3 regions of the Pseudomonas sp. GW458-11-26-14-LB4 genome follow, and region 3 is predicted to be linked to each of the others. Evidence: predicted binding sites of a transcription regulator. Region 3 holds the regulator's gene; each other region holds the start of a gene.
What was found. Region 3 encodes FliA, which starts transcription of late flagellar genes. Its sites were predicted from a motif close to CTAAAGTTTNNNNNNNNNNNGCCGNTAA; they were not measured.
Positions count from the first base shown of each region.

Region 1: the regulator FliA is predicted to act here: its motif matches at 1,794-1,821, upstream of AC07XZ_RS27675 (methyl-accepting chemotaxis protein).
Region 2: the regulator FliA is predicted to act here: its motif matches at 2,147-2,174, upstream of AC07XZ_RS21860 (methyl-accepting chemotaxis protein).

Region 1 covers NZ_JBWKYU010000030.1:3,571-7,481, reverse strand. The annotation lists gene AC07XZ_RS27675 (methyl-accepting chemotaxis protein) at 1-1,678, opposite strand, end outside; gene AC07XZ_RS27670 (sigma-70 family RNA polymerase sigma factor) at 1,990-2,490, shown strand; gene AC07XZ_RS27665 (FecR domain-containing protein) at 2,490-3,491, shown strand; gene AC07XZ_RS27660 (TonB-dependent siderophore receptor) at 3,579-3,911, shown strand, end outside.
Region 2 covers NZ_JBWKYU010000018.1:68,997-72,907, forward strand. The annotation lists gene AC07XZ_RS21860 (methyl-accepting chemotaxis protein) at 1-2,111, opposite strand, end outside; gene AC07XZ_RS21865 (M48 family metallopeptidase) at 2,375-3,193, shown strand; gene AC07XZ_RS21870 (TMEM165/GDT1 family protein) at 3,238-3,822, opposite strand; yybP-ykoY riboswitch at 3,910-3,911, opposite strand, start outside.
Region 3 covers NZ_JBWKYU010000002.1:294,492-298,402, reverse strand. The annotation lists gene AC07XZ_RS04155 (chemotaxis protein CheA) at 1-278, opposite strand, end outside; gene AC07XZ_RS04150 (protein phosphatase CheZ) at 318-1,106, opposite strand; gene AC07XZ_RS04145 (chemotaxis response regulator CheY) at 1,125-1,496, opposite strand; gene fliA (RNA polymerase sigma factor FliA) at 1,664-2,404, opposite strand; gene fleN (flagellar synthesis regulator FleN) at 2,401-3,231, opposite strand; gene flhF (flagellar biosynthesis GTPase FlhF) at 3,345-3,911, opposite strand, start outside.

The DNA.
Region 1 (3,911 bases), on a different contig from region 3:
CGCCGATGCGCTGGGTCACGCTGACCAGACGCAGACCGGCCTGGTTCGCCACTTCAACGGTTTCCTCGCTGGACGCCTGACTGGCGTTCATGGTGGTCACCGCTTCGCGGGAGCCGACCTGCAGCGAAGTGATCATCTTGTGGATCTCTTCCGCCGATTCCTGGGTGCGGTGAGCGAGGTTACGCACCTCGTCCGCCACCACCGCAAAACCGCGTCCGGCTTCACCGGCACGGGCCGCTTCAATGGCCGCGTTGAGCGCCAGCAGGTTGGTCTGCTGGGAGATGCCTTTGATCACGTCGAGAATGTGGCCGATGTTGTCGGTGCTCGCGTTCAGGGTTTCGATCTGGGTGCACGACAGGCTGATCTTCTGCGACAGCTCGGTCATCGCCTGAATCGTCTGCTCGACCACCTGACGACCGTCATCGGCCTGCTCGCTCGCGCCGCTGGCGTGTTGCGAGGCATCGGCGGCGTTGCGGGCGATTTCCTGGGTGGCGGCACCCAGTTGATTGATCGCGGCGGCCACGCTGTTGGTGCGTGCGCTTTGCTCGTCGGAGCCGATGATCGAGGCGTTGGACGATGCCATCACCCGTTGCGACAGGTCGTGTACGTGGCGAGTCGCGGAAGACACTTCGGAAATGGACGCGTGAATCCGCTCCACGAACTGGTTGAACGAACTGCCCAGCTCACCGAACTCGTCCTTGCTTTCCACTACCAGACGGCGAGTCAGGTCGCCTTCACCCTGAGCGATGTCCTGCATTGCACGGCCCATGGTGATCAGCGGACGCATCAGCACGGTGATCAACAGGCTCAGGAACACCGCAATCGCGCCGACAGCAACGAACATTGCGATCAGTGCCGAGGTACGGAACTGGCTGAGTGCGGCGTAGGCCTTGTCGCGATCGATCGACAGACCGATGTACCACTCGGCATTCGGCAGACCTGCGACCGGGGTGAACGACAGGATGCGCTCCTGACCGTTGAGCACCACGTTCTGGTTGCCCTTCTGGATGCGCACATCGGCGTTCGGGTAGATGTCCTTGAGGTTCTTCATCACCTGGTCTTTGTCCGGGCTGACGATCACCTGACCGTCCCCGCTGACCAGGAACGCGTGGCCCAGGCCACCGAAGTCCACCGAGTTGATGATCTTCACCAGGGTTTCCAGGCTCAGGTCACCGCCCACGACGCCGAGCAGCTCGCCGTTCTTTTTCACCGGCATGGCGATGGTCACCACCAGACCGCCAACGGCGGCCATGTATGGCGGGGTCAGCATGGTCTGGTCAGCGGCCACGGCCTGCTTGTACCAGGGGCGCTGACGCGGATCGTAGCCGTCCGGCATCTTCGCGTCAGGGCGCTGGGTGAACACACCGTTGGCCTGGCCGACGTAGGTGAACTGGAAGTTCGAGGTGAAGGCCGGTTGATCGACCAGGCCCGGGAAGTCGGCGTTCTTGCCTTGATGGGCGACGTTCTGTGCGAGGTTTTCCAGTACCAGAATTCGCCCGCTCATCCAGTTCTGCACACTGCTCGCGGTCAGGTCGCCGGCCTGTTGGACCGAGGACTGGAGGTTCTGGCGAATGGTGTTTCGCTGCAGATAGTCGTTGTACAAAGTGAACAGCGCGAACGCCAGGACCACAACGCCCGAGGCGGCCAGCAGGATTTTATGGCTGAACTTGAGATTCATTTCATGGGACTTCTTATGCGAAAAGTGGGGATGCGTTCCGGATGCAACATTCCATGTACAGCGCAGGCAGCGTTCTGAGGACTGCTCTACTTTGGTGCACGCATGTCTCACCAGTCTGTCGGCACGCTTCGGAGAAAACTTAGGCCTATGTAGGAAATGGGCGGCATTTCTGCCAGATTCCCGCCGAACGGCGTGCCAGAGCGTTCGCCTGTCAATTTTTGATGACTGTTTTGCAGCGCCGGTTGCAAATTCTGTAACCCTTGATGACAATGCGACTAATTATCATTTGTGACGTTCGGGCTGTCGCGTTCATGTCCTCTCCTGAGTTTGCAGTACAGGCGCTTTACAGTAGTCATCACGGCTGGCTCAACGGCTGGTTGCGCGCTCGGCTGGGCAATGCTGCCGATGCGGCGGATCTGGCCCAGGACACCTTCGTTCGACTGTTGCAGCGCACCGAGCGTCTGGAACTCAAGGCACCTCGCGCGTTTTTGCGCACAGTTGCCCGAGGGCTGGTGATTGATCATTGGCGCCGTGAAGAAATTGAACGCGCCTATCTGGAAACCATCGCCCATTTGCCTGAAGCCGAAACCCCGAGTGCCGAATCCCGTGCCTTGGTGATCGAACTGCTCGAAGGCATCGCCCGCATGCTTGAAGGCTTGAAGCCGAAAGTGCGTCAGGCGTTTCTGCTGGCTCAGTGCGAAGGTTTGACCCACAAGCAGATCGCCGAGCAGATGGGCCTGTCCCTGCGCTCGGTAGAACGCTACGTCGCCGACGCGCTGTTTCACTGCTACGTGTTGCGGTACGAAAACTGATGCCGGTGGATAACCTCTCGCTCGGCCGACGCGCCGAGCCACCGCAACAGGTCGTCCGACAGGCCATTCACTGGCTCCTGCGTCTGCGCAACAACCATGGCAATCCGCGCCTGAATCGCCAGTGCGAACAATGGCGCGCCGAACACCATGATCACGAACTGGCCTGGCAACGGGTGCAGTCTCTGCAAGCTGAACTGACCCACAATCTGCGCGCCGTGCCCGGTGCGCAGGTGGCGTTCAATACGCTGGAAAACAGTGCGCAGGGGTTGGGTCGACGTCAGGCACTGAAGCTGTTGTCCGGCGCGCTGCTGATGGGCTCGGCGGGATGGTTGGCCAAAGACACTTCCGCCTGGCAACAGTGGAGCGCCGACTACGCCACCGCCACCGGCGAGCGCCGTGGCTTCCAGCTGCCGGACGGCACGCGGATCGAGCTCAACACCGCCAGCAGCGTGGATCTCGATTACACCGCCCAGCAACGGCTGATCAAACTGACCCGTGGCGAAATCATCATCACCTGTGGCGGTGCCGATGAAGGTGCGCCATTTGACCGACCGCTGCGGGTGCAGAGTCGTCATGGCAGTTACGAGCCGTTCAAGGCGCGATTCATTCTGCGCCAGGAAGATGGATGCACGCGCCTGAGCGTCACCAGTGGCCGGGTCGCGATTCACTCCGCCGGCAACTCGACGGAAGCAATCGCCGGTCAGAGCTACTTGATCGACCACCATCAAATTCGCCCGGCGCCGCCGTTGGACATGGACGCCGGTGCCTGGGTCGACGGGCTGATCGTGACCCGCAACATGCGGCTGGGCGACTTCCTCAGCGAAGTCAGCCGGTATCGTCAGGGCTTTCTGAACTGTGCGTCGGACATTGCGGATTTGCGCCTGTCCGGCGTGTTCCGTCTTGAGGACACCGACAAGCTGCTGGCGATCCTGCCGCAGACCCTGCCGGTGCAATTGCGCTACCGCACTCGTTGGTGGGTGACGCTGGAGTCTGTGGCCTGAAATTATTTTGGCGGGTTTTCGCGGCAAATCCGGCTTAGTCAGTAAGCACTTCAACTCAGCCTTCGCGACTGCCTACGGAAACCTACAATGACTGCGCGCGTTACCTGTAAGAACCCTCTGAATTTCTCTGCCGAATCGGGCCTGTTGCGTCACGCCGTTCGGGCGGCGCTGTTCTCTACTGCACTCGGCGTTGGCGTGATGCCGAGCCTGAGCATGGCGGCCAATGCCAGCGAGGTCAGCAGCCACCGCTACAACGTCGCCGCCGGGCCGCTGGGCGATGCGCTCAACCAGTTCGCGCGCCAGGCGGGCATCACGTTGTCGATGACGCCGCAGCAAACCCAAGGCCGGCAGTCACCGGGTGTACAGGGCGAGTATTCGACCGATCAGGCCCTGAGCCACTTGCTCGGAGGCACGGGCCTG
Region 2 (3,911 bases), on a different contig from region 3:
TGCTGCTCCGCCAGTTTGGTCAGATCGGCACTCGCCGAACTCGACTCATCCGCACCACCCGCCACCTCATTCGCCACCTGACCGATATTGATCACGTTGCGGTTGATATCGTCGGCCACCGCGCTCTGTTCTTCGGCGGCGCTGGCGATCTGGGTGTTCATGTCGTTGATCACCGATACCGCCTGAGTAATGGTCTCCAGCGCCTCGGCTGCCTTGGCCGCGTGCTGCACGCTTTCGTCGGTACGATTCTGGCTGTCTTCCATGACCCGCACCACATCGCGGGTGCCCTGTTGCAGTTGCTGGATCATGCTCTGGATTTCTTCGGTGGCCTTCTGGGTTTTCTGCGCCAGGTTGCGCACTTCATCGGCCACCACCGCAAAACCGCGTCCTTGTTCACCGGCGCGGGCCGCTTCGATCGCCGCGTTGAGGGCCAGCAGGTTGGTCTGCTCGGCGATTCCGCGAATGGCGATCAGGATCGCGTTGATGTTTTCGCTGTCCTTGGCCAGGGTCTGCACCACGTCCACGGCCTTGCCGATTTCTACGGCCAGCACGCCGATCGAATTCGAGGTGTCGCGCACGATCTGCATGCCCTGACTGGCGGCCTGATCGGCGTGGCTGGCGGCTTGTGCCGCTTGGGTCGCGTTGCGCGCCACGTCCTGCGCGGTGGCGGTCATTTCCTGCACGGCGGTGGCGACCTGATCGATCTCGGCCATCTGTTTCTGTATGCCGATATTGGTCCGGATCGCGATGTCGGCCGTGTGCTCCGAGGAATCGCTGACGCTCTGTACCGACGACACTACCTGCGTGATCATCCCCTGCAATTTGGCGAGGAAGGTATTGAAGCCTTTGGCGATTGAACCGAGTTCGTCATTGCGATCACTGGTCAAACGACGGGTCAGATCACCTTCGCCCTGGGCGATGTCATCGAGCATGGTCACCATTTGCTTCAGCGGACGGGCGATGCCGTGGCCCACCAGCCAGATCACCAGCAAGCCGAGACCGGCAATGATCAGACCGACCATGGCCATACCGAAGGTGTCGGATTTGCGCTGGGCGTCGAGGTCACCTTGCAGCTTTTGCAGGTCGGCCATCACCGCGTCGAGCGGCAGTTGCAGCATCAGCGTCCAGCGCGCGTCGGTCTGGCCGATGCCGAACGGCAGGTACAACTCGATCCGGCCTTGCTCTTTATTGACGGTGTACGTCACTTCGCCGCGCTTGAGATTGGCCATGTTGGCAATCTGCTGGGCGTCGAGGATGTCGCTGACCTTCTCGCCGAATTTGCTCGGGTCCTTGGTGTAGGCGACGATCCGGCCGTTGCCGCCGATCAGGGCCATCTGTCCGGCGCCGCTGTACAGTTTCTGGTTGGCGCCCAGGAGCATTTCCTGGATGAAGTTCACCGACAGGTCGGCGCCGACGATGCCCTGGAACGCGCTGTTGAGCATGATCGGTTCAATAAAGGAGGCGAGCATGACGATCTTGTCGCCAACCTTGTACGGGGCCGGATCGATCACGCAGGATTTTTTGGTTTCCTTCGAGCACAGGTAGTACTCGCTGGCGCGCACGCCGGTGGACAGGACTTTCTGGTCGTCGACGTCCACCAGTTTGTCCAGACCGAGGGTGCCATCGTCGTTGCGGAACCACCACGGCAGGAAACGCCCGTTGGCGGCGTCGATACCGACCACGCTGGTGCCGACGTAGGCCGAATCGTTGTGGTCCAGTGCGTTCTTTTCCCAACCGATGTAGGTGCCGAGAATCTTCGGGTTTTTCTCGACGTTTTCCTTGATCAGGCTGATCAGTTGCTCACGGCTGACGGTCAGTCGCGGCTGGCCATCGGCGCCCGGCGTGCCGAGCAGGGCGTTGACCCGTACCAGTCCGCCGGCAATCAACAGTGGCGCTTCCAGTTCACGCTGGATCTGGCTGACCTGGGTCTGCGCCAGCGACGTCAGGCGCTGTTCGATGACTTGCTCGAACTGGGCCTGGGTCCGTTGCTGGACCATTTCCTGGGTGCGGGCACCGGAGAACAGCGCGTACAGCACCAGCGCGGCGACTACGCTGAGTACGATGGCGCCGGCCAGGGCGGCTACGGAAAACTGGATCGACTTGAACTTCATGGGAGCTCCGCACGCGAGAGGACGTCTGCGCTGCTGTATCGGCAGCCACTATTGCGCCATGAGGTAAAGAGGGAGTAATTGCAGCGCAATGTCGCAAATGGATCAGTGCGCGACGCAGTTGCAGCGGGCCTGGTGGCGGATGTGAATTTTTTCCTACAGGTCTGGCGGGAGTTTTCTGAAAGTAGATGCAACACGTCCGTTGTATCTGGCGTCGATACAATTACCCGCCTAGGATACGCGGCAGGTTTTCAGGGAGCTTTTGAATGAACAAGACATTGGTTGTAAGTGCACTGAGCGCAGCGCTGTTGCTGGCCGGTTGTCAGTCGGTCAACACCACCAGCGGCGGTGCCGTGGGCGTGGAGCGCAAGCAGTACATGTTCAGCATGCTGTCCTCGCAAGAGGTCGACCAGATGTATGCCCAGTCCTACCAGAAGACCGTGGGCGAGGCGTCCAGCAAAGGCGTGCTGGACAAGACCAGCAACGATGCCAAACGCATTCAGGCCATCGCCAACCGGCTGATCGCCCAAGCACCGAATTTCCGTCCGGATTCGGCGCAGTGGAAATGGGAAGTGAACCTGATCAAGAGTGACGAGCTCAACGCCAACTGCGGTCCTGGCGGCAAGATCATTTTCTACACCGGGCTGATCGACAGTCTGAAGCTCACCGACGATGAAATCGCCGCGGTCATGGGCCATGAAATCGCCCACGCCCTGCGCGAGCATGGTCGTGAAGCCATGTCCAAGGCCTATGGCATCGAAATGGCCAAGCAGGGTGCCGGTGCGTTGCTCGGCCTGGGTCAGGACAGCCTGGCGCTGGCCGACACTGTGGCCAACTACGGCATGACGCTGCCCAACAGCCGCGCCAACGAAAACGAGGCCGACCTGATCGGTCTGGAACTGGCAGCTCGTGCCGGCTACAACCCGAACGCCGCCATCACGTTGTGGAACAAGATGAGCAAGGCATCCGAAGGGGCCCCTCCGGAGTTCATGAGCACTCACCCGGCGTCGTCCAGCCGGATCGCTTCGCTGGAAGCGGCGATTCCGAAGGTCATGCCGCTTTACGAGAAAGCGCCCAAGTCCTGAAACCATGATCGCTCCCGCACTCGGTGCGGGAGCGATCTGCCGGATCAAACCCAGCCGCTGCTCTGCATCGCCTTGTACACCGCGACGATCGCGAGGATCAGGAACGCCGAGGCGGCCAGTCGACGGATCAGGGTCAGCGGCAGTTTCTCCGCCGCAAAATTACCCGCCAGTACCACCGGCACGTTGGCGATCAGCATCCCCGCCGTCGTACCGATAATCACCAGCCACAGCTCCGGGTATTGCGCGGCCAGCATGACGGTGGCGATCTGAGTCTTGTCGCCGATTTCCGCGAGGAAGAACGCAATCAGCGTGGTCAGGAATGGCCCGAACTTGCGAGCGGTGCTGGCTTCATCGTCATCCATCTTGTCCGGAACCAGCGTCCACAGAGCGGTGGCGGCAAAGCTCGCGGCAAGAATCCAGTGCAGTACCGAATCGGAGAAGAAGCTGCCGAACCAGGCGCCGACCGCACCGGCTGCCGCGTGGTTAGCCAGGGTCGCAGCGACGATACCGGCAATGATCGGCCAGGGTTTGCGGAAGCGAGCGGCGAGAATCAGCGCGAGCAGTTGCGTCTTGTCGCCGATTTCGGCCAAGGCAACGATTGCGGTGGGAACGAGTAACGAGTCCAGCATCAGGATTTCCTAAGGGGCGGGTCGACACGGCTATGACACGTACAGCCTTCCCGCCCCGGGTAAGGTGTGCGTGTCATAGGTCTTGTCAA
Region 3 (3,911 bases):
AGCACCACGTCCATCAGTTCTGCATCGACGCGTCGTTCACCCTTGCGCAGGATGTCGAACACGTTTTCGGCGATGTGACAGCACTCCACCAGCTCGTTGAGCTGAAGGAAGCCGGCGCCCCCTTTTACAGTGTGGAAACCGCGAAAAATTGCGTTGAGCAGATCTGCGTCATCCGGGCGGCTTTCCAGCTCGACCAGTTGTTCGGACAGTTGCTCAAGAATCTCGCCGGCCTCAACCAGGAAATCCTGAAGGATCTCTTCATCGGCGCCGAAGCTCATTAATGGGGTGCTCCTACAGGTCTAAAAACCCAAAAAAACTCAAAATCCAAGGCTGGATAGCAAATCGTCCACATCGTCCTGACCGGACACAACGTCTTCTCGTTTATCGGCATGAATCTGCGGACCTTCACCCTGCGAGAGATGTTTTTGTGGATCTTTTTCAGCAAGCATCGCCGCACGGTCATGTTCGATGCCCGCAAAGCGGTCCACCTGGCTGGCCATGAGCACGAGCTTGAGCAGGTTGCTTTCGACTTCGGTGACCAATTGGGTCACGCGCTTGATCACCTGACCGGTGAGGTCCTGGTAATCCTGGGCGAGCAGAATGTCGTTCAGATTGCTCGACACCGCGCGGTTGTCCGCGCTGCTGCGTGCCAGAAAACCGTCGACCCGGCGCGCCAGTTCACGGAACTCTTCAGCCCCGACCTCACGGCGCATGAAGCGGCTCCAATCGGCGCTCAAGGCCTGGGCTTCGTCAGCCAGGCCATTGACCACAGGGGTCGCGCTTTCCACCAGATCCATGGTGCGGTTGGCGGCAGCTTCGGTCAGTTTGACCACGTAGCCCAGGCGCTCGGTAGCGTCGGTGATTTGCGACACTTCCTCAGCCTGTGGCATGTGCGGATCGATCTGGAAATTGACGATCGCACTGTGCAGTTCACGCGTGAGCTTGCCCACTTCCTGGTACAGGCCACGGTCACGGGTCTGATTGAGCTCATGGATCAGTTGCACAGCGTCGCCGAACTTGCCTTTTTCAAGGCTCTCGACCAGTTCGACCGCGTGTTTTTTCAGGGTCGACTCAAAATCGCCCTGTGAAGATTCGTTATGCTCCATAGCTCCCCCGCGCGTTCATCAGCCGATGCGTTCGAAAATCTTCTCGATTTTTTCTTTCAACGCCTGGGCCGTGAAAGGTTTGACCACGTAGCCGTTAACGCCGGCCTGGGCCGCTTCGATGATCTGCTCGCGCTTGGCTTCAGCGGTCACCATCAGCACTGGCAGGTGCTTGAGCTTTTCATCGGCACGCACGTGGCGCAGCAGGTCGATACCGGTCATGCCGGGCATGTTCCAGTCGGTCACCAGAAAGTCGATGCTGCCGCTGTTGAGTACCGGAATGGCAGTGGTGCCATCGTCGGCTTCAACGGTGTTGGTGAACCCCAGATCACGCAACAGGTTCTTGATGATCCGCCGCATCGTTGAGAAGTCATCAACGATGAGGATTTTCATGTCTTTGTTCAATTCGACCTCCAAGCAGTCTTAAACGCGCCCAGCACCTGGACGCGCCATTTCAATCAATCCGGCAAAACACTCGATGACTGTCTGGAGCACAACAGATCAAGACCGGTGCCGTTCACCACCGCACCAGCCTCGTTCGCAGTGTCCCCACACTGCCTTCAGCGCGCTCGCCACTCCCCCAAACGCCCCCGCAAGCGGGCCGCGCACTGGCTGTGTAACTGGCTGACCCGCGATTCACTGACGCCAAGGACTTCACCGATCTCCTTGAGGTTCAGCTCTTCGTCGTAGTACAGCGCCAACACCAGTCGCTCACGCTCCGGCAAATTGGCAATCGCGTCCGCCAGCGCGGCCTGGAAACGTTCGTCTTCCAGATCGCGCGACGGCTCCAGATGAGCACTGGCGCCATCCTCGTGCAGCCCTTCGTGTTCGCCGTCCTGCAACAGGTCGTCGAAACTGAACAGCCGGCTGCCCAGGGTGTCGTTCAAAATCCCGTAGTAATCGTCGAGACTCAATTGGAGTTCGGCCGCAACTTCGTGATCTTTAGCGTCACGGCCGGTTTTAGCTTCAATCGAGCGAATTGCGTCGCTGACCATACGGGTATTGCGGTGAACCGAGCGTGGCGCCCAGTCCCCCTTACGGACTTCATCGAGCATCGCACCGCGGATCCGGATGCCCGCGTACGTTTCAAAACTGGCGCCCTTGCTGGCGTCGTATTTGGTCGAGACTTCGAGCAGGCCGATCATCCCGGCCTGGATCAGGTCTTCGACCTGCACACTGGCCGGCAATCGCGCCAGCAAGTGGTAGGCGATGCGTTTGACCAGTGGCGCGTAACGCTCGATCAGCTCGTACTGCGCGTCACGCGCCGACTTCTTGTAGAAATTCATACCGCTGGCGGTCATAGCACAGGTCCTGCCGTTTGCTGCACGAGGCGCTCGACGAAAAATTCGAGGTGGCCGCGCGGGTTGGCGGGCAGCGGCCAGGTGTCGACCTTCTGTGCGATCGCCTTGAACGCCAGTGCGCACTTGGAACGCGGGAAGGCTTCATAGACCGCACGCTGCTTCTGCACCGCCTTGCGCACGCTTTCGTCGTAGGGCACCGCGCCGACGTATTGTAGGGCGACGTCGAGGAAGCGATCCGTGACCTTGGTCAACTTGGCGAACAGATTGCGACCTTCCTGCGGGCTCTGGGCCATGTTGGCCAGGACGCGGAAGCGATTCATGCCGTAATCGCGGTTCAGCAGTTTGATCAGCGCGTAGGCGTCGGTGATCGAGGTCGGCTCGTCGCAGACCACCAGCAACACTTCCTGGGCCGCGCGCACGAAACTGACTACCGAGTCACCAATACCCGCAGCGGTGTCGATCACCAGTACGTCGAGGTTGTCGCCGATGTCGCTGAACGCCTGAATCAGGCCGGCATGCTGGGCCGGGCTCAGGTGAACCATGCTCTGGGTGCCGGAAGCGGCCGGCACGATGCGGATCCCGCCGGGGCCTTGCAACAGCACGTCGCGCAGCTCGCAGCGGCCTTCGATCACGTCGGCCAGGGTGCGTTTGGGTGTGAGGCCCAGCAGAACGTCGACGTTCGCCAGCCCCAGGTCGGCGTCCAGCAGCATGACCCGACGGCCAAGCTCTGCCAGCGCCAGGGACAAGTTCACTGACACATTAGTCTTGCCGACGCCACCTTTGCCGCCGGTCACCGCGATCACCTGTACGGGATGCATGCTGCCCATGTTATTTCTTTACCTTGTCTTGCATAGACGGAGGCCACATTACTGGCTGCGCGTTCACAACCGGAACAATGCATGGCAGACCATCGATGTAGGTACAAAAACGGTTCATTACCTCAGCCAACCTGCTTGGTCGGACTGTGGTAGATATCAGCGAACATGTCAGCCATGGCTTCTTCGCTGGGTTCTTCCTGCATTTGCACACTGACGGCGCGGCTGACCAGTTGATGACGGCGCGGCAGATGCAGATCATCCGGAATACGCGGCCCATCGGTCAGGTAGGCGACCGGCAGTTCGTGACTGATCGCCAGGCTCAGCACTTCGCCAAGGCTGGCCGTCTCATCCAGTTTAGTCAGGATGCAGCCGGCCAGCCCGCAACGCTTGTAACTGTGATAAGCGGCGGTTAGAACCTGTTTCTGGCTGGTGGTTGCCAGGACCAGATAATTTTTTGAGCGAATGCCACGACCGGCCAGACTTTCCAGCTGCATGCGCAGGGCCGGATCGCTGGCTTGCAGGCCGGCGGTATCGATCAGCACCACGCGTTTGCGCAGCAGTGGATCCAGCGCCTGCACCAGGGACTGGCCCGGATCGACGTGAGTCACCGAAACGTTAAGGATGCGACCCAGAGTCTTGAGCTGCTCCTGCGCGCCGATACGGAAACTGTCCATGCTCACCAGCGCGAT